DNA from 2 places in the Microbulbifer sp. TB1203 genome. Region 2 is predicted to be linked to the other one. Evidence: predicted binding sites of a transcription regulator. Region 2 holds the regulator's gene; the other holds the start of a gene.
The links. Region 2 encodes FNR, which switches genes on or off when oxygen is low (the NO sensors DNR and NnrR bind a similar motif). Its sites were predicted from a motif close to TTGATNNNNATCAA; they were not measured.
Positions count from the first base shown of each region.

Region 1: the regulator FNR is predicted to act here: its motif matches at 4,883-4,896, upstream of PP263_RS16715 (DUF3149 domain-containing protein).

Region 1 covers NZ_CP116899.1:3,919,363-3,928,539, forward strand. Annotated here, with positions in the region: gene PP263_RS16680 (phosphoribosyl-ATP diphosphatase) at 1-232, shown strand, start outside; gene tatA (Sec-independent protein translocase subunit TatA) at 279-539, shown strand; gene tatB (Sec-independent protein translocase protein TatB) at 555-1,019, shown strand; gene tatC (twin-arginine translocase subunit TatC) at 1,016-1,750, shown strand; gene PP263_RS16700 (AAA family ATPase) at 1,913-3,244, shown strand; gene PP263_RS16705 (hypothetical protein) at 3,247-3,717, shown strand; gene PP263_RS16710 (tetratricopeptide repeat protein) at 3,705-4,643, shown strand; gene PP263_RS16715 (DUF3149 domain-containing protein) at 4,562-4,819, opposite strand; gene PP263_RS16720 (hypothetical protein) at 5,089-5,319, opposite strand; gene PP263_RS16725 (aminopeptidase) at 5,360-6,526, shown strand; gene dtd (D-aminoacyl-tRNA deacylase) at 6,433-6,870, opposite strand; gene PP263_RS16735 (prolyl oligopeptidase family serine peptidase) at 6,958-9,063, shown strand; gene PP263_RS16740 (SDR family oxidoreductase) at 9,152-9,177, shown strand, end outside.
Region 2 covers NZ_CP116899.1:1,222,058-1,231,234, reverse strand. Annotated here, with positions in the region: gene glp (gephyrin-like molybdotransferase Glp) at 1-331, shown strand, start outside; gene PP263_RS05240 (ribonucleoside triphosphate reductase) at 501-2,276, shown strand; gene nrdD (anaerobic ribonucleoside-triphosphate reductase) at 2,333-2,503, shown strand; gene PP263_RS05230 (anaerobic ribonucleoside-triphosphate reductase activating protein) at 2,539-3,276, shown strand; gene hemN (oxygen-independent coproporphyrinogen III oxidase) at 3,395-4,744, shown strand; gene fnr (fumarate/nitrate reduction transcriptional regulator Fnr) at 4,986-5,711, shown strand; gene PP263_RS05215 (STAS/SEC14 domain-containing protein) at 5,733-6,128, opposite strand; gene yegQ (tRNA 5-hydroxyuridine modification protein YegQ) at 6,274-7,599, shown strand; gene PP263_RS05205 (nitric-oxide reductase large subunit) at 7,692-9,177, opposite strand, start outside.

The DNA of each region.
Region 1 (9,177 bases), 2.7 Mb from region 2:
CAAGATCCTGGAAAAAGTCGGCGAGGAAGCCACCGAGGTCATCCTCGCCGCCAAGGATGCCGAGCGCGGCGGCGATAAAAAGGCGATGATCGCTGAAACCGCCGACCTCTGGTTCCATTCCCTGGTGATGCTCTCGCACCTGGGGGCAGACTCGCAGGATGTGCTGAACGAACTCGCGCGCCGCTTCGGCCTCTCGGGACTGGAAGAAAAAGCCTCGCGCACGAAAGATTAACCCTGTAGGAGCCTGCTTGCAGGCGAAACAAAACCTGGAGAAAACCATGGGATTCGGTGGAATAAGCATCTGGCAGCTGCTGATCATTCTGGTAATCGTACTGCTGCTGTTCGGCACCAAGCGCCTGCGCAACCTGGGCGGCGACCTGGGCGGCGCCCTCAAGGGCTTCCGCAAGGCAATGAAAGACGAGGACAAGGAAGAAGAGGAGGAAGAAAAAAAAGAGCCTGGGCGCCTGGAGGGCAAGGAATCGGAAAAGCCGCAGCACAAAGAGCAGGCGGAAAAAGACAAACAGTCCCAGGACAAATAACGCGAGCGCCTCTCCGTGTTTGATATCGGTTTCTTCGAACTGCTACTGATAGCGGTTGTTGCCCTGCTGGTGATTGGCCCCGAGCGCCTGCCCGACGCGGTGCGCACCACCGCGCGCTGGTGGTCCGGCCTCAAGCGCACTCTGCACAACGCCCGCGAGGAGCTGGAGCGGGAAGTGGGCGCCGACGATATCCGTCGCGAACTGCACAACGAGCGCGTGATGCGGGAGCTGGAAGAGAGCCGCCGGGAAATGGAGCAGGCCCTCAGCGGAGAGGACGAGAAAGACGAGCGGAAACCCCGCTGGCGGCGGGACAAAGAGGAGGACTACCTGCCGGAACAGGACGAGGAAAACGAAGAAAACCTGGAAGACCCGGAATATCCCGAACACCTGCACGACCACGGCGACCCGGAGCTGAACCCGGATCACCCCGACCACCAGAAAAAAGAACAGTCCCCGAAGGATAAAGACGAGCGTTCATGAGCGAGCAGCCCCAGCCCTTTATCGACCACCTGATCGAACTGCGCGACCGACTGCTGCGGGTACTGGTGGTCGTGGTGGCCATCTTTGCGGCCATGGTGCCCTTCGCTGCGGAAATTTACGATTTCGTTGCCGAGCCGCTGCAGGCCCGCCTCGCCGATGGCACCGGCATGATCGCCACCGAGGTCACCTCTCCCTTCCTGACCCCATTCAAGACTTCCTTCGTACTGGCTTTTTTCATCGCCGTTCCCTACGTGCTCTACCAGGCCTGGGCCTTTATCGCCCCGGGCCTGTACAAAAGCGAAAAGCGCGTGGCCGTCCCTATCCTGGTGAGCAGCATCGTGCTCTTCTACGCGGGGATGGCGTTCGCCTACTACGTGGTCTTCCCGATCATCTTCGACTTTTTTGTCGGTTCGGCGCACTCCGATATCACGGTGATGCCCGATATCCGCAGCTACCTGGACCTGGTGCTGAAGCTTTTCTTCGCCTTCGGATTCGCCTTCGAAATCCCCATCGCCACCGTGCTGCTGATCTGGAGCGGCGCCGTGGATGCCCGGGTCCTGGCCAGCAAGCGCCCCTATGTGATCGTGGGTTGTTTCGTGTTCGGCATGCTGCTCACTCCCCCGGATGTGATCTCCCAATCCCTGCTGGCAGTGCCCATGTGGCTGCTGTTCGAGGTGGGCATCCTCTTCGGGCGCTGGATAACATCGGACAGCAAAAAAGAAAGCACCTGACAAAAATAGCGCTGACTGTAGGAGCGGGCCATGCCCGCGATCGTTATCAGCTACGTAGTGGAAACCGATCGCGGGCATGGCCCGCTCCTACCAGGGGGGCCGCTTAACTTAGTGTCATTCGGCTTACAGCTAATTTCTAAAAATAAACAGGGTCGACGCCCAATGGACAACGGAATTATCCAATCCCTCAAAGCGGCGCTCGACGCCTCCCCGGAAAACACCGCATTGCGCTTGGCGCTGATCAAGGCCCTCGCCAATGCGCAGGACTACCGGGAAGCGGAACAGTTTATCGACGGACTGGCGCCCGGCGATATCGAGGATGAGGACAGGATGCTGCTTGCCGATATCTGCTACAAAAGCGAACGGCACGAGCGGGGTATCTCCTTCCTGGATATGGACAACCCCCGGGCCCGTCTGTTGAAGGCGAAAATCCTCGCGGATCAGGGGGAGAGCGACGAGGCAATTCGCCTGTACGAATCCGCCGTGGAGGAAAATCCGGCGCTGGAGGACCAGGCGCTAAAGGCCCGGCTGGCGGCAAGGACCGTCGGGCAGGAAGGCAAACCGAAACTCCGAGTGATCGCCAACGACAACACCGACAGGGAGGAGGTCACACGCATCCTGCACCCGGAAAGTGAAGTGGTGAAGTTCAAGGACGTCGGCGGCCTCGCCTACGTCAAAAAGCAGATCCACAAGAAAATCATTCTCCCCTACCAGAAACCGTCCCTGTTCAGCCGCTTCAAGAAAAAAGTCGGCGGCGGCATCCTGCTGTACGGCCCGCCCGGCTGCGGCAAGACCCTGTTGGCCAGGGCCACCGCCGGCGAGTGCAACGCCCAGTTCTTCAATGTGGCCATCTCGGACATCCTCGATATGTATATCGGCGAATCCGAGAGCAAGCTGCACGCGGTTTTCGAACAGGCGCGGGCGCAGAGCCCCGCGGTGATTTTCTTCGACGAGGTGGAAGCACTGGCGGCGAAACGGCAGCACACTCGCGAGGCCACTTCATCGAAGCTGGTCAGCCAGTTTCTCGCCGAACTGGACGGCTTCTCCCAGAACAACGGCGGCGTGCTGGTGCTGGCGGCCACCAATGTGCCCTGGGCGCTGGACCCGGCCTTCCGCCGCCCGGGGCGTTTCGATCGCATCATTTTCGTTCCCCCGCCGGACCGCGAGGCGCGGCAGGATATCCTCACCGGACTGGTCAGCGAGCGCCCCGGCGGTGAATCCGTGGACGTGGCCGGCCTGGCGAAAATAACCAGCGGATACTCCGGTGCCGACCTGGTGAACCTGGTCGAGACCGCGGTGGACGAGGCGATCGATGAATCCATCGAATCCGGGAAGGAGATGCCCATTCGCAGCGAGCACCTGTTCGAATCGGTGAAAACGGTCCGCCCCACCACCCTGGAGTGGCTGTCCACCGCACGGAATTATGCCAAGTACGCCAACGATTCCGGCCAGTACACCGAGGTGCTGGATTTCCTGAAAAAACACGGAAAATAACCATGGCATCCGCTTACCAGATTATCGACGAACCGAAGCCCGGCCGCCTGTCCCGCTTTACTGTCGATCCCATGTGGCCGCTGTTCGCGTTTATGTTCGGCGGGCCCTTTATCAGCTGGGCCTGGTCGCTGTTCAACAGTTTTGCACTGGGCAGCCCCAGCCGGAACCGGGAAATCATCGCTGTCTCCCTGGGCCTGCTCGGCTATTTCGCCGTGCTGACGGCAATGATGACCAGCGAAACGCTGCGGGAGCTGGGGCCGGTTTATATTCGCCTGGCGCTGGTGGTGGTAAGCCTGTTTGCCTGTTACTACATTTACCTGAAGCAGAGTGCGGCCTGCGAGATCTATCAGTACTTTGACGGTGTGCTGATGAACGGTATTCCGGGAGTGATACTCGCCTATTTTGTCGGCTCGAAACTCGAGCAGATGGTAATGACACAGGTTCTGACGGGGCTGCAGCAATGGATATCCTAGATGGGCAGATACAGCGGCTGATCGAGCGCGCCGGCCAGCAGTACCGCTACGGGGATTTTCGCGGTGGTATGGAATCCCTGCGCGAAGCCCTGAGCATAGATCCGCAGCAGTATTTTCCGCACAGCTTTCTCGCCGTCGGCCTGCTCAACATGAAAAGACTGGTCGCGGCGGAACACGAAGCGCGCATCGGTGTGCAACTGGAGCCGGAGGCACATTTTGCCCACTTCGCCCTGGGCGAAGTGCTGCAGGCGCAGTTGAAGTTCAAGCAGGCGTTGAAACACCAGGAGCAGGCCCTGGCCCTCTCCCCCACCGACGCGGACTATCACCGCGCGGTCGCCGAAACCCTCGCGCTGATGGGCCGTGACAAGGCCGCGAAAGCCTATCTGGACAAGGCCCTGCAACTGGACCCGGAGAGTGCCGATACCCTGGCCCAATTGGGCGAGTGGCACCTGGGCAGGAATGAAAAAGAGGAAGCTGCGCGATTTTTTGACGAGGCCCTGAACCTGGAACCCCAACACCGGGCGGCGCTGACCGGTAAGGGCAGGCTGCTGCTGTATCGCGGTAAAACCGACGAGGCCTACGACCACGCCATCTGGGTATTGCAACAGGACGCCGACAACTACGGCGCCCTCCAGTTGCTCGCCTCGATCAAAATCCGCAGGAACCCGGTTTTCGGCCTGTGGTTCCGCATGAACGCCTGGCTCACTGCCGGCGGCAACATGCGCACCATTCTGTTGCTGATCGGCGCCTACGTGCTGTTTCAGCTGGCTTCCCAATTGCTGCAGGACCGCGGCCTTTCTGAAGCGGCGACCCTGCTGCGCTACACCTGGCTGGGGGTGGTGATCTACTCTTGGGTGGGCCCGGCCTGGTTTCGCTCGAAGCTGGAGGAGGAATTGAAGTCGGTGCGTTTGAAACCGGGCTTCTGATTCCGCCGCCGGGGGGTTTGCTCCCGGCATTCCACCAGGCACGCGGACAGCCGTTCTTCCTCCATCTTGCGCAGCGTCAGGCGGATAAAAAAGCCCGCCATCAGGCATACGAAAGCGATAACCGCAAGGCTGAGCAGGCCGGAAAAACTGGTAAACAGATCGATCAACGCGTCCATTTCTGGCTCCCTTTTTGTCGCCGATTATGTACAAATAGTGTAGGAGCCCGCCCGGCCGGAGCTTTGATCTGAATCAAGTCCGGCTCTTATTTCTCCTCTGGTAACTGCTCATCCCTGTAGGAGCGGCGGGGCGGCCATCCGCCATGCCCGCGATCGGGCTCTGTTCGCGGGCATGGCGGATGGCCGCCCCGCCGCTCCTACAAGGCTGAGCAGTTACCTCCTCTGTACTATTTCCCTCGGGAACGACACAAGGTGACGAAGGGGGAATCTCAAAAAATTCCGGCTATGCTGATAAAAACCAGAGCCGCGGCAGCGGTCGCAAAAGGTTCGGCTTCCTCCTGCCAGCGAGGCAGCAGGACCAGCAGCCCCAGTGGCGGCAGGAAAAATGCCAGCAGACCGGTAACCGTTCCCTGGCGGAAGCAGGCGTGCAGCAGGCTCAGCCAGCTGATTGCGGCGAAAGTCAGCGCAAACATGGTGAGTATGGCGGCCATGGGCGCCATGCCGGAACCCTCAACAATAATCGATGGAACAGGTAATAGAGTGTATAGCAGCTATCGGAGACTGCCCCGGGGACGAACCATTTGCTTACTCCTGATAGCCGTTCTGTTAAGCGGCTGTGAAACGGCGGGATATTACACCCAGGCGGTGACCGGGCAGTGGCGCCTCCTGGCCGCGCGCAAACCGATCGAGACGGTGGCCGCTGCGCCCGGCACCGGCGAAGAACTGCGGGAGCGGCTGCGCCTGGTGCAGGATATTCGCGCCTATGCCGGCGCCGAGCTGCAACTGCCGGTGGGAAAGGCCTACGGCTCCTATGTGAAGCTGGCGGAGGACTTCCCGGTGTGGAATGTGCTGGCGGCGCCGGAGTTTTCCCTCTCCCCCAAGCGCTGGTGCTATCCCTTTATCGGTTGCGCCAGTTACCGCGGCTATTTCCGCAAGGCCGATGCCGAGGCCAAGGCGAAGGCACTGTTGGCGGAGGGTTATGACATCTATCTGGGCCCGGTGCCCGCCTACAGCACCCTGGGCTGGTTCGACGATCCGGTGCTCTCCAGTTTCGTCAACTGGCCGCCGGACCGGCTCGCCGGGCTGCTGTTCCACGAGCTGGCGCACCGCCGGGTGTATATCTCCGGCGACACCACTTTCAACGAGAGCTTCGCCACCGCCGTGTCGGAACTGGCCCTGCCGGACTGGCGCCGCCGCCAGGGGTTGAACGGCAGGACGGCGGACCGCCGCGCCCAGTCGATGGCGATCCGGCGACTGATGATGGCCGCGCGCAAGCAGCTGGAGCCGATCTACAAATCCCCCCTTGCCGACGAGGAAAAGCGTGCCCGCAAGGCGGAAGTACTGGAGCGGCTGCGTTACTGCTATGACCGGATGTCGGCGGACTGGCCCAATGCCGAGCGCTACCGCGCCTATATCGAGAAAACCAACAACGCGACCCTGGCGCTGGCGTCCGAGTACCAGTCCCTGGTGCCGGCGTTCGCGCAACTGTACCGGGAGTCCGGGGAGACCTGGCCGGCGTTCTACCAGGCGGTGGAACGCTTAGGGAAAGAGGACAAGAAAACCCGCGACCGGCGCCTGAAAGCGCTGGCGGCGCGCCATCAGGAATCCAGCGATCACGTCTCAAGTAAAAAGGTAACCGGCCCGTCATTCGACAGCGAGACCTGCATGTCCGCGGCGAATATCCCGGTCTCCACCGGCGAGAACTGAGCGCGGGCGCGCCCGACGAAGTAATCGTACAGTTCCTCCGCCTGCGCCGGCGAGGCGCCGCGGCTGAAGCTGGGGCGCAGGCCCCGGGCGGTGTCGGCCACCAGGGTGAACTGGCTGACGATCAGCAGGCCGCCGCCGGCCTGCTGCACATTCAGGTTCATGCGCCCCTGCTCGTCGCCGAACACCCGGTAGTGAAGCACCTTGTGCAGCAGCTTGTCCGCGCTCTCGCGGTCGTCCCGCGCCTCCACGCCCAGCAGCAATAACAGGCCGCGGTCGATGGAGCCGACCGACTCGCCGTTCACGTCCACCCGCGCGTGGCTCACGCGCTGAATCAATCCCCTCACCGCAAACGTCCCTCCTGTTTCTGGAACCCGATTGGGAAATCGCCTAGATTAGCGGACTGTTCGATGACGAGAAACTCGAAACACACTATGAAGAAACAGCTTCTGATCCTGGCCGCCAGCGCACTGGCCACCGCCGCAACCCTGGCCGCGGACTATCCCGCTACCCCCAAGTTGGAAATGCGGGACAACTACTTCGGTACCCAGGTGGAGGATCCCTATCGCTGGCTGGAGGAGGGGACCTCCAGTGCAGTGAAAGCGTGGGTGGCCGCGCAGAATGATATTTCGCTGCCGCGGCTGAAGAAACTTCCCGGCTGGAACAAGCTGAACGAGCGCCTGGGGGAACTCTGGCAGTACGAGCGCTACAAAGTACCGTTCAAAAAGGCCGGCAAATACTACTACGAGTACAACGACGGCAGCTGGGATCAAAACGTCTTCTACCGCACCGACAGCCTGAAAAAAGACGGCACGGTAATGCTGGACCCGCGCAAGCTGAGCGAGGACGGCACCGTCGCCGCCAAGCGCTACCGGGTCAGCCCCAAGGGCCGCTACCTGGCCTACGGCACCTCCGACGGCGGCACCGACTGGACCGACTACCAGGTGCGCGACCTGAAGACCGGCCGGGATCTGAAAGACACCCTCACCGGCATCAAGTTCAGCGGCATCAGTTGGGCCGAGGACGAGTCCGGCTTCTACTACAGCCGCTATCCGTTCAACGAAGACGGCAGCGCCGACGACAGCAAGCAGGTCTCGGTCTATTTTCATAAACTGGGCCAGCCCCAGAGCCGCGACCGGCTGATCTATAAAATCACCGACCACCCCACCCGTAACCCGGAAGCGGAGCTGAGCCACGACGGCAACTACCTGGTGTTCAGCATCTTCGACGGCTATGACTCCAACGGCATCTACTACAAAGATCTGCGCAAGAAAGGCGGCGAGGTGGTCAGGCTGCTGGACGACTGGGACGGCCTCTACACCTATCTCGGCAACAGCGGCGAGACTTTCTATTTCCAGACCACCGCCGGCGCGCCCCTGGGCCGGGTGATCGCTATCGACCTGGGCAAGCCCCAGCGCAAACACTGGCGCGACCTGGTGCCGGAGCGGGAAAATGCCCTGCAGGAGGCATCGTTGATCGGCGGACGCTTTGTGCTGCACTACCTGCAGGACGCCAAGTCGAAAGTGGTGGTCACCGATACCGACGGCAAACAGCAGTACGAACTGAAATTGCCGGGTATGGGTTCGGTATCCGGCTTCTACGGCGAGCCGGACGAGGCGGAGACCTTCTACTCTTTCAGCAGCTTTATCACCCCGCCGAGCATCTACCGGTTGAATGTGCAGACCGGGAAGAGCGAGCTGTTCAAGGCCCCGGAATACCCGGCGGATTTTGCCGACCTCACCGTCAGCCAGCACTTTTACAAAAGCAAAGACGGCACCAGGATTCCGCTGTTCCTGGTGCACAAAAAAGGCCTGAAAAAAGACGGCAAAAATCCCACCCTGCTGTACGGCTACGGCGGCTTCAACGCGGCCATAGTGCCCGCCTTCTACACCCGCTTTGCCGGCTGGCTGGATATGGGCGGCACCCTGGCGGTGGCCAACCTGCGCGGCGGCAGCGAGTACGGTGAGGCCTGGCACCAGGCGGGCACCAAGGGCCAAAAGCAGAATGTGTTCGACGATTTCATCAGTGCCGCCGAGTGGCTGATCGCGGAGAAAATCACCTCGTCGGAAAAACTCGCGATCAGCGGCCGTTCCAACGGCGGCCTGCTGGTGGGCGCCACCATTACCCAGCGATCGGACCTCTTCGCCGCCGCACTGCCCGCGGTAGGCGTACTGGATATGCTGCGCTACCACACCGCCTCCGCCAACGCGCGCCAGTGGTCCAGCGATTACGGCCTGAGTGAAAACAAGGAGGAGTTCGAGGCTCTCTACGCCTACTCGCCGGTGCACAACACGGAAAAGGGCAAGTGCTACCCGCCCACCCTGATCACCACCGCGGACCGGGACGACCGCGTGGTCCCCTGGCACAGCTACAAATTCGCCGCCGTGCTGCAGCGCGACCAGGGCTGCGACAACCCCATCTGGCTCGCAGTCGAAACCCGCGCGGGCCACGGCGCCGGCAAGCCGGTATGGATGCAGGTGGAAGACATCACCAACCAGTGGAGCTTCCTGGCCTACCACCTGGGCATGAAGCTGGAGTAACCCCCGGGACCGCGGAGTTGTCTATTGAGCGCTGAAGGCTCCAGCTCCGCAAGCGGGCCGCAGGCCCGCCTCCTTGTAGGAGCGGCCCATGGCCGCGATCGGGTTTGGAAAATA
Region 2 (9,177 bases):
CAATCGTGTTTCAGCCCTGGTTACCTTCCAGCAATTAGTGATTCCGGCATTGGCCCAGCTGCGGGGTTCAACCCCGAAGCCCCGGACAAGCCTGTGTGCCCGATTGGTATCCCCACTGAAGAAAAAGCCCGGGCGAGTGGACTTTCAACGCGGGTTCTATTCCCGGAACCGGCGAGGCGAGCTGGAGGTGGCCGCAGTGGGACATCAGGGAAGCCATATATTATCCGGACTGGCGAATGCCAACTGTTTTATCGTCTTGCCGCACAGCAGTGGTGACCTGCCGGCGGGTACCCTGGTGGAACTCACTCCGCTTGAATCACCCTTTGCCTGATTCGAGGGTTTTCGCCCTCGTGTCTTGGCACCTCTTTTTCTGTTCTCCCCTACATTCTCCCGTCTACCTGCCGCCGCCTTGACACAAATCAAGGCGGTCACTTGCAAGCTCCCCTAACCTGAACCACTACATATGGTGTTAAAGTCAAAAAAAATCGGTATATATAGTGATGCCAAGGAATAATTCCATTACCCTCCACGCCACACAGCCCCGCCATATCGCAGTGGCTTCCACCGTCGACGAATACCTGAAGCGTGCCGACTGGCGCGTGCATGCCAACGCCAACCAGGGCTATTCGCTGGGCGGGCTGATCCTCAATATCTCCGGCAAGCTGATCGCAAACTACTGGCTGGACGAGGTCTACCCGGCCGAGATCGGTGCGGCACACCGGGAAGGGGACCTGCACCTGCACGACCTGGACATGCTGGGCGGTTACTGCGCCGGCTGGTCGCTGCGCAGTCTGCTCCACGAAGGCTTCAACGGCGTGCCCGACCGCGCCGAGAGCAATCCGCCGCGACACCTCTCCAGCGCCCTGGGGCAGATGGTCAACTTCCTCGGCACCCTGCAGAACGAATGGGCCGGCGCCCAGGCTTTCAGCTCCTTCGATACCTATCTGGCACCCTATGTACGCCGCGACAGCTTGCAATATACCGAGGTGAGGCAAGCCATCCAGGAGTTCATCTACAACCTCAACGTACCCTCGCGCTGGGGCAGCCAGACCCCCTTCACCAACCTGACCTTTGACTGGGTGTGCCCGGAGGACCTCCGCGACCAGGTGCCGGTGATCGGCGGCGAGGAGCAGCCCTTCACCTACGGCGAGTTGCAGCACGAGATGGACCTGCTCAATCGGGCCTACCTCGAGGTCATGGAAGCCGGCGACCGCCAGGGCCGGGTTTTCACCTTCCCGATTCCCACCTACAACATCACCGCCGACTTCGATTGGCAGAGCGATAACGCCGAGCGGCTGTTCGCGCTGACCGCCAAGTATGGCCTGCCCTACTTCCAGAATTTCCTCAATTCGGACCTGCAGCCGCATATGGTGCGCTCGATGTGCTGCCGGCTTCAACTCGACCTCGGCGAGTTGCTCAAGCGCGGCAACGGCCTCTTCGGCAGCGCCGAGCAGACCGGCTCGCTGGGCGTGGTGACGATCAACTGCGCGCGCCTCGGCCATCGCTTCCAGGGCGACAAGGCAGGGCTGTACGGCGAGCTGGATCGACTGTTGGAACTCGGCCGCGACAGTCTGGAGATCAAGCGCGAACGCATCCAGGAATGGATGGACGCCGGCCTCTACCCCTACACCAAGCGCTACCTGGGCACTCTGCACAATCACTTCTCAACAGTGGGCGCCAACGGCCTCAACGAGATGGTGCGCAACTTCACCGGCGACCGCCTGGACATCGCCAGCGAGGAGGGCCGGGATATGGCGCTCGAACTGCTCGAACACGTGCGCGCGCGTCTGCGCGAATTCCAGGAGTCGACCGAACACCTCTACAATCTGGAGGCTACCCCGGCGGAGGGCACCACCTACCGTTTCGCCAAGGAAGATGCCCGCCGCTTTCCCGGCATTCTCCAGGCCGGCACCCCCGAGGCCCCCTATTACACCAACTCAAGCCAGTTGCCCGTGGGTTATACCGACGACCCCTTCGAGGCGCTGCTGCACCAGGATCCGCTGCAGACCCGCTACACCGGCGGTACCGTACTTCACCTTTACATGCGCGAGCGGCTTTCCAGCGCGGAAACCTGCCGCAAGCTGGTGCGCACCGCCCTGTCGCGCTTCCGGCTGCCCTACCTGACCGTCACCCCGACCTTCTCGATCTGTCCGATGCACGGCTACCTGGCCGGTGAACACGAGTTCTGCCCGCAATGCGACGATGCGCTGCTGGAGCAACAGGCCCGGGCTGCCGACCTGAACAACATTCCCGCCCGAGAGCCAGTGCCGGTGTGACCGGCGAACGGCAGACCACTTACCACCCACAGAACCCACAGAAGGAGTCAACGAACATGACCACAACAACCTCCCAACGCGAAAACCTGCCCACCGAACTGCGCCAGCGCTGCGAAGTCTGGACCCGGGTGATGGGCTATCACCGCCCGGTCAGCCAGTTCAACCTCGGCAAGCGCTCCGAACACCGCGAACGCCGCCACTTCACCCAGCAAACCGCCGGTCTCTAACCAGCGACAAATCGCCGGGGAACCACCGTTCCCCGGTGCGCGATACCGATGACACCATGCCCAACCCGAAAATCCGCTTGCCGATCGCCGGCCTGACACAACTCACCACCCTCGACTTCCCAGGGCATCTAGCCTGTGTGGTGTTCACCCAGGGATGCCCATTGCGTTGCGGCTACTGCCACAATCCACAGATGATTGTTTCGCGCCGCGGGGAAGCACATGAATGGCAGACAGTCCGAAATTTCCTGGAAAGCCGGCAGGGTCTGCTGGAAGGCGTAGTCTTCAGCGGTGGCGAGCCGGCCCTGCACCCCGACCTGCCCGAGGCGGCAGCACAGGCCAGAGCCATGGGTTTCAAAGTGGGCCTGCACACCGCCGGCCCCTATCCCGAGAGAATGGCGAAACTGCTGCCACTGCTCGACTGGGTGGGGCTGGATGTCAAAGGAAACGGGCCCGACTACGACCGTATCTGCGGCCGGCCCGGACTCTGGCGGCGACACGCCCGGAGCCTGGCGCTGCTGCTCGACAGCGGTATCGATTTCGAATGCCGCACCACCGTGCACTGGCGGGACTTCTCCCCCACCGACGTGGAACACCTGGCATTGGCCCTCGCCGACTGCGGCGTGCGCCGCTACGTCATACAGACGGCGCGCGGTGAACAGTGCCTGGACTCCGCCTACTGCCAGCCGGCAATGGAGACACCAGCACCCGGTACGCTGGAAAAGCTGGTGGCACGGCTCGAACACCGCTTCGACAGTCTTTCGCTGCGGGACTAAAAGTTGATTTGAATCAAGCGTCATCGGTCGGCAACCGGATAACCTGCGGGTAACTGAGGTAAAAAGGTTGAAAGGCTTTCACCAGATGACACTTGAGTCGAAACACACTGATGGGAACTTGTCGACGGAGCTGCTGGCCCGCTACAGCGGCCCCTGCCCGCGCTACACCTCCTATCCTACCGCGGACCGCTTCGGGCCCCTGGACGGCGCGGCACCCTGGCGCGCACTGAAGAATGTCCGCAGCCTGTCGCTGTATGTGCACATCCCCTTCTGCCATTCCCTGTGCTACTTCTGCGCCTGCAACAAAGTGATCACCAATCAATATGGGCTGGCTTCGGATTACCTGGACCACCTGCTGGAGGAGGCGCGCGGGTATCGCGACAAGGTGGCGGATGCCCCGGTGGTACAACTGCATCTGGGCGGCGGCACGCCCACCTTCCTGAATGACAGCGACCTGCGGCGCCTGGTGGAAGGGCTGCGGGAAGTGTTCGACCTCCGCAGCGGTGACGATGTCGAATACGGTATCGAGGCCGACCCGCGCACCCTGGCAATAAACACCCTGGATACACTGCGCGAACTGGGCTTCAACCGTCTGAGCCTGGGTATCCAGGATTTCGACCCCGCGGTACAGCAGGCGATCAACCGCTTGTGCACCCCACTGCAGGTGGAACAGCTGACCCGCGCCGCGCGCGAGCTCGGCTTCCGCTCCATCTCCTACGACCTGATTTACGGCCTGCCGCGGCAGACCGTCGAGACCCTGCAGAGCACCATCGACAAAGTCGAGGAACTGGCACCGGACCGCATCGCGCTCTACCACTACGCACATCTACCGCACCGCTTCAAAGCGCAGCGGCTGATCGACACGGACGCCATGCCGAGACCGGCGGAAAAAATCGCAATGCAGCTTGCGGCGGTATCGGCGCTGGAAAAAGCCGGCTACGAATTCCTCGGCATGGACCACTTTGCCCTGCCCGGTGACGAACTGGCGCGGGCCGCCCGCGCGGGCGAACTCAAGCGCAACTTCCAGGGCTACACGGTGATGCCTGCCGACGCACTGGTGGGACTGGGGGTCTCCGCAATCAGCTACAGCGCCGACGGCTACTGGCAGAACCGGCATCGCCTGAAAGACTATGTGGGAAGTATTCGCGAGCAGGGCTTTGCCGCCTATCGCGGCTGGCAGCTCTCCGCTGACGACCGCTTGCGCCAGTACCTGGTGATGGAGCTGATGTGCCACCTGCGGCTGGAAAAGGAAGAAGTGTCGCGGCGCGCCGGGGCACCTTTCGATGTTCTCTTCCGCGAGGAGCTGGCCCGCCTGCAACCCATGTTCGACGACGGGCTACTGGAGCAGGATGAACACTGTCTGCGCATCACCTCCCGTGGCCGCTGGTTCGCCCGCAACGCCGCCTCCGCGTTCGATGCCTATCTGCACGGGGGCACTGAGGGCGCGCAGTATTCGCGAGTGTTGTGACCGGGAATCGGGATTCGGATAAGAATACCGAAGCCAAATGCAAAGGCCCTGACGCCGGGGGCCGTTTGCGAAAAGTGTCTGCGGCCGATAAACAGACCGACGAGGCTGTTGAGCAAACGACCACCGACAGCAGGACCGCCCGGGCCCGCCTTACGGGGTTCGGGATGATTGTCCGCTCATGTAGATATATGGCTAAACAATGTACAATACCGCCACATCAAAACCCGGTTTACGACTAGCGATGAAAGACTCCCCGATCACTGTTCGCTGCGGCGACTGCGCAGTCAAAAGCCTCTGCCTCCCCGCCGGCCTACCGGAGAGCGATATCGCCCGGCTGGAGCGGGTGACGCGGATGAAAAAGGTCGTCAAGGAGGGCGACTGCGTGTACCGGGCGGGGGACCCCTTCACCGGCCTCTACGCCATCCGCTCCGGCAGCTTCAAGTCAGCGATGATCGCCAGCGACGGCGACACCCAGGTGACCCATTTCGCGCTGCCCGGAGAACTGCTCGGGCTGGATGCCTACAGCAAACGCAGCCACCCCAGCTACGCCGAGGCACTGGAAGACAGCTGCGTGTGCGTGCTGCCATTCACCCAACTGGAAACACTGGCGCAGAATATTCCGACGCTGCAGCGGTATATCTACGGGATATTTTCCGAAGAGCTGCGCAGCGAAAACGAAATCCTGATGCTGCTGGGCAAGCGGTCCGCGGAAACCCGGCTCGCGGCGCTGCTGATCAATATTTCCAGTCGCTACGCGCGCCGCGGCTACTCCTCGAGCCGCTTCCTGTTGTCCATGCCGCGCACAGATATCGCCAACTACCTGGGACTCACCGCGGAAACCGTCAGCCGCCTGTTTTCCCGTTTCCAGAAACAGAAGCTGATCGAGGTGAAAGGCCGGGAAGTGAAAATCCTCGACTTGATTGGGCTGAGCGAACTGGCCGGCACCCACTGCAGTTACGACGACTAAAAAGTCGGTCACAGAAGGTTATCAGGCCAGCCACTCCAGTGCCGCTTCGCGATCCTCGAAATAATTTGCCTCCCCGGACATAAACCAGGCGGCGATACCGGATGCCACCTGTGGCCAGTTCGAGCGGCCGAGAATTGCGATCCTCGAAAATTTATTGTGATGCCTGAGAACCAGGGTGAAATCGTCCCAGGCGAAGCAGGGTTCCCAGCCCTGGAAATCCGTCACGTCGAACAAAACCTTCACTCGTGGATGTGCCACAGCCTGCAGGGCCCCATCGATCAGGGGCGCGGCCATTTCATAGTCCACATGGTCGAGCCGCCCCGCCGCCTTCAGGTAAAGAAAAAAATCTGACCCGACGACCCTCCCGATACCCACGCAGATGCCGTGGCTGACAATGGATTCCACGCTTACCTTCATTTTCGATTTCCTTGGTCACTCTGATTGCCGATGGCGCAATTATTTCAACGGGAAGTGGCCCGGCCCTTGACCTGAATCAAGTTGCGTGGCCGCCGGGCACGGGATCATCCGCCCGCCTGAATCTTTCAATTCGCAGTAGCCACCTATGAGTACCGAACTCCTCTCCCCCGCCGGCACCCTGAAAAGCATGCGCTACGCCTTCGCCTATGGCGCCGACGCCGTCTACGCCGGCCAGCCCCGCTACAGCCTTCGGGTGCGCAATAACGAATTTAACCGCCTGGAGAACCTCGCCGCGGCCATAAACGAAGCTCACGGCCTGGGCAAAAGATTCTACCTGGCCAGCAATATTGCCCCGCACAACGACAAAGTTCGCTCCTACCTGCGCGACCTGGAACCGGTAATCGACATGGCTCCGGACGCGCTCATCATGTCCGACCCTGGCCTGATCATGCTGGTGCGCGAGCGCTGGCCGGAACAGGAAATACACCTCTCGGTGCAGGCAAACGCGGTCAACTGGGCCAGCGTGCGTTTCTGGGCCCGCGAGGGCATTCGCCGGGTGATCCTTTCCCGCGAGCTCTCCCTGGACGAGATCGAAGAGATACGCCAGCAGTGCCCGGAGGTGGAACTGGAAGTGTTCGTGCATGGCGCCCTGTGCATTGCCTACTCCGGGCGCTGCCTGCTGTCCGGTTACATGACCCGCCGCGACGCCAACCAGGGTGCCTGCACCAATTCCTGTCGCTGGCAGTACAACGCCCACACCGCGCGCGAAAACGAACTTGGCGACCTGATTGCGGTAGAACCACAGGTGCAGGTCTTCGACCCGGTTGGGAACGAAGTGCCGCCGCTACTACTGCAGGAGCGCGGCCGGCCGGGAGAATACCTGCCCGCCTACGAGGACGAGCACGGCACCTACGTCATGAACTCCAGGGATCTGCGCGCGGTGCAGCACGTGGAGCGGCTGGTAAAGATGGGCATTCACTCCCTCAAGATCGAGGGCCGCACCAAGAGCCACTACTATGTTGCGCGCACCGCACAGGTCTACCGCCGGGCGATCGACGACGCCCTGGCCGGCCGCGGCTTCGACATGCACTTGATGCGTGAGTTGGAGCACCTGGCCAACCGAGGCTATACCGAGGGCTTCTACCGCCGCCACGTCCCCAGCGAATACCAGAACTACGAACAGGGCAGTTCCGGCAACGCGAACCAGCAATTTGCGGCTGAGGCCAGCGCCTGTAACAACGGCTGGCTCACGCTGGAGGTGAAAAACCGTTTCCAGGTGGGCGACGAACTGGAGCTGATTACGCCGCAGGGCAACCGTCGTTTCAGGCTGGAAGTGCTGGAAAATCGCGAGGGCCGCGCAATCGACGCGGCGCCCGGTTCCGGCCACGTGGTGCGGATACCCACGCCCGGTGATCTGGAGCTGACCGCGGACGGCGGTTTCGCGATGTTGATGCGCTGTTTGCAACACTGAAACGGCGCTACATACCATGCCCGGCGCATCATAAAAAAGGCAGGTGCCGTTAAGCACCTGCCTGTTCTTAAAGTCCAGACGTTACGCAGGGTTTATACGGGGTGGCTGCCCCCACAGTTCCCGCAGCAGGCGCTGTCCACGCTCTGGGCTTTGGTAGCCTGATCAGACTCTGCATAAGCCGGTGCGTAAGTCCGGGCGCCGGATTCCAGTCTGGCCGCTTCGGACGCATCCGGGAAGACGAGCCCTTTAACCACCTGCCAGCACACCGCCAGGGCGCCGACGATAAACACCACGTCGCCAATGGTGCGCCCCCAGCGCAGGGTGTGCAGCAGGTCGCTTTGCAGGAAGGCTTCGCTGCGCGCATACCACATGCCCTCGGAGGCGCTGGCCAGGAACTGGATGACGCCGACCGGCAGCAGGCTGGTAAACAGCATCATCGCCAGGCCGATGTTCAACCACCAGAAGCCAATGCTCATCAGTTTGTCGTTAAACACCAGTTGCGGGCGGATATAGCGCAGCACCAGCAGCGTGAAGCCCAGTGCCAGCAGGCCGTAGACTCCAAAGAGCGCAGCGTGGGCGTGGGTAGCTGTGGTGTTCAGGCCCTGCACATAGTAGAGCGAAATGGGCGGGTTGATCATAAAGCCGAGGACACCGGCACCCAGCATGTTCCAGAAGGCGACCCCGACAAAGAAGAGCAGCGGCCACTTGATGTTCTGCATCCAGGGGGCGGCGTGCTTGAGGCGCCAGTTCTCCCAGGCTTCGTAACCGAGTACCACCAGCGGCACCACTTCCAGCGCGCTGAAGCTGGCGCCGACCGCCATCACCGGTGTGGTGGTGCCGGAAAAGTACAGGTGGTGGAAGGTGCCCGGTACGCCGCCCAGCATAAACAGCGAGGCCGATGCCAGGCTTGCGGCGGTCGCCATACTGCGGGATACCAGCCCCATGCTGCAGAAGATAAAGGCCAGGGCCGCAGTGGCGAAGACTTCGAAGAAACCTTCCACCCACAGGTGCACTACCCACCAGCGCCAGTATTCCATCACAGAGATGTGGGTTCGCTCGCCGTAGGCCAGCCCGGCACCATAGAACAGACCGATGGCAATTACGGAGGCGGTCAGCAATGCCAGCAGGTTTTTGTCACCGGGCTGGCGCAGTGCCGGTCCAATGCCGCGCAGCATTAATACCAGCCAGAAGGCGACACCGAGGAATTTGCCGATCTGCCACAGGCGTCCCAGGTCGAGATATTCATAACCCTGGTGGCCCAGCCAAAAGTTCCACTCCGCCGGCATGATCTGGGCAATGGCCAGGTAGTTGCCGGCAAAGGAGCCCACCACCACCAGAATCAGTGCCCAGAACAGGATGTCGACACCCAGCTTCTGGAATTTGGGGTCCCTGCCGCCGTTGATGACCGGTGCGAGGAACAGGCCCGCGGCCAGGAAGCCGGTGGCAATCCAGAACAAAGCCGCCTGGATGTGCCATGTGCGCACCAGGCTGTAGGGGAACCACTCGGAGACATTGATGCCGTAAAAGCTCTGCCCCTCTACCGTGTAGTGGGCGGTAAAGCCGCCGAGAAACACCTGT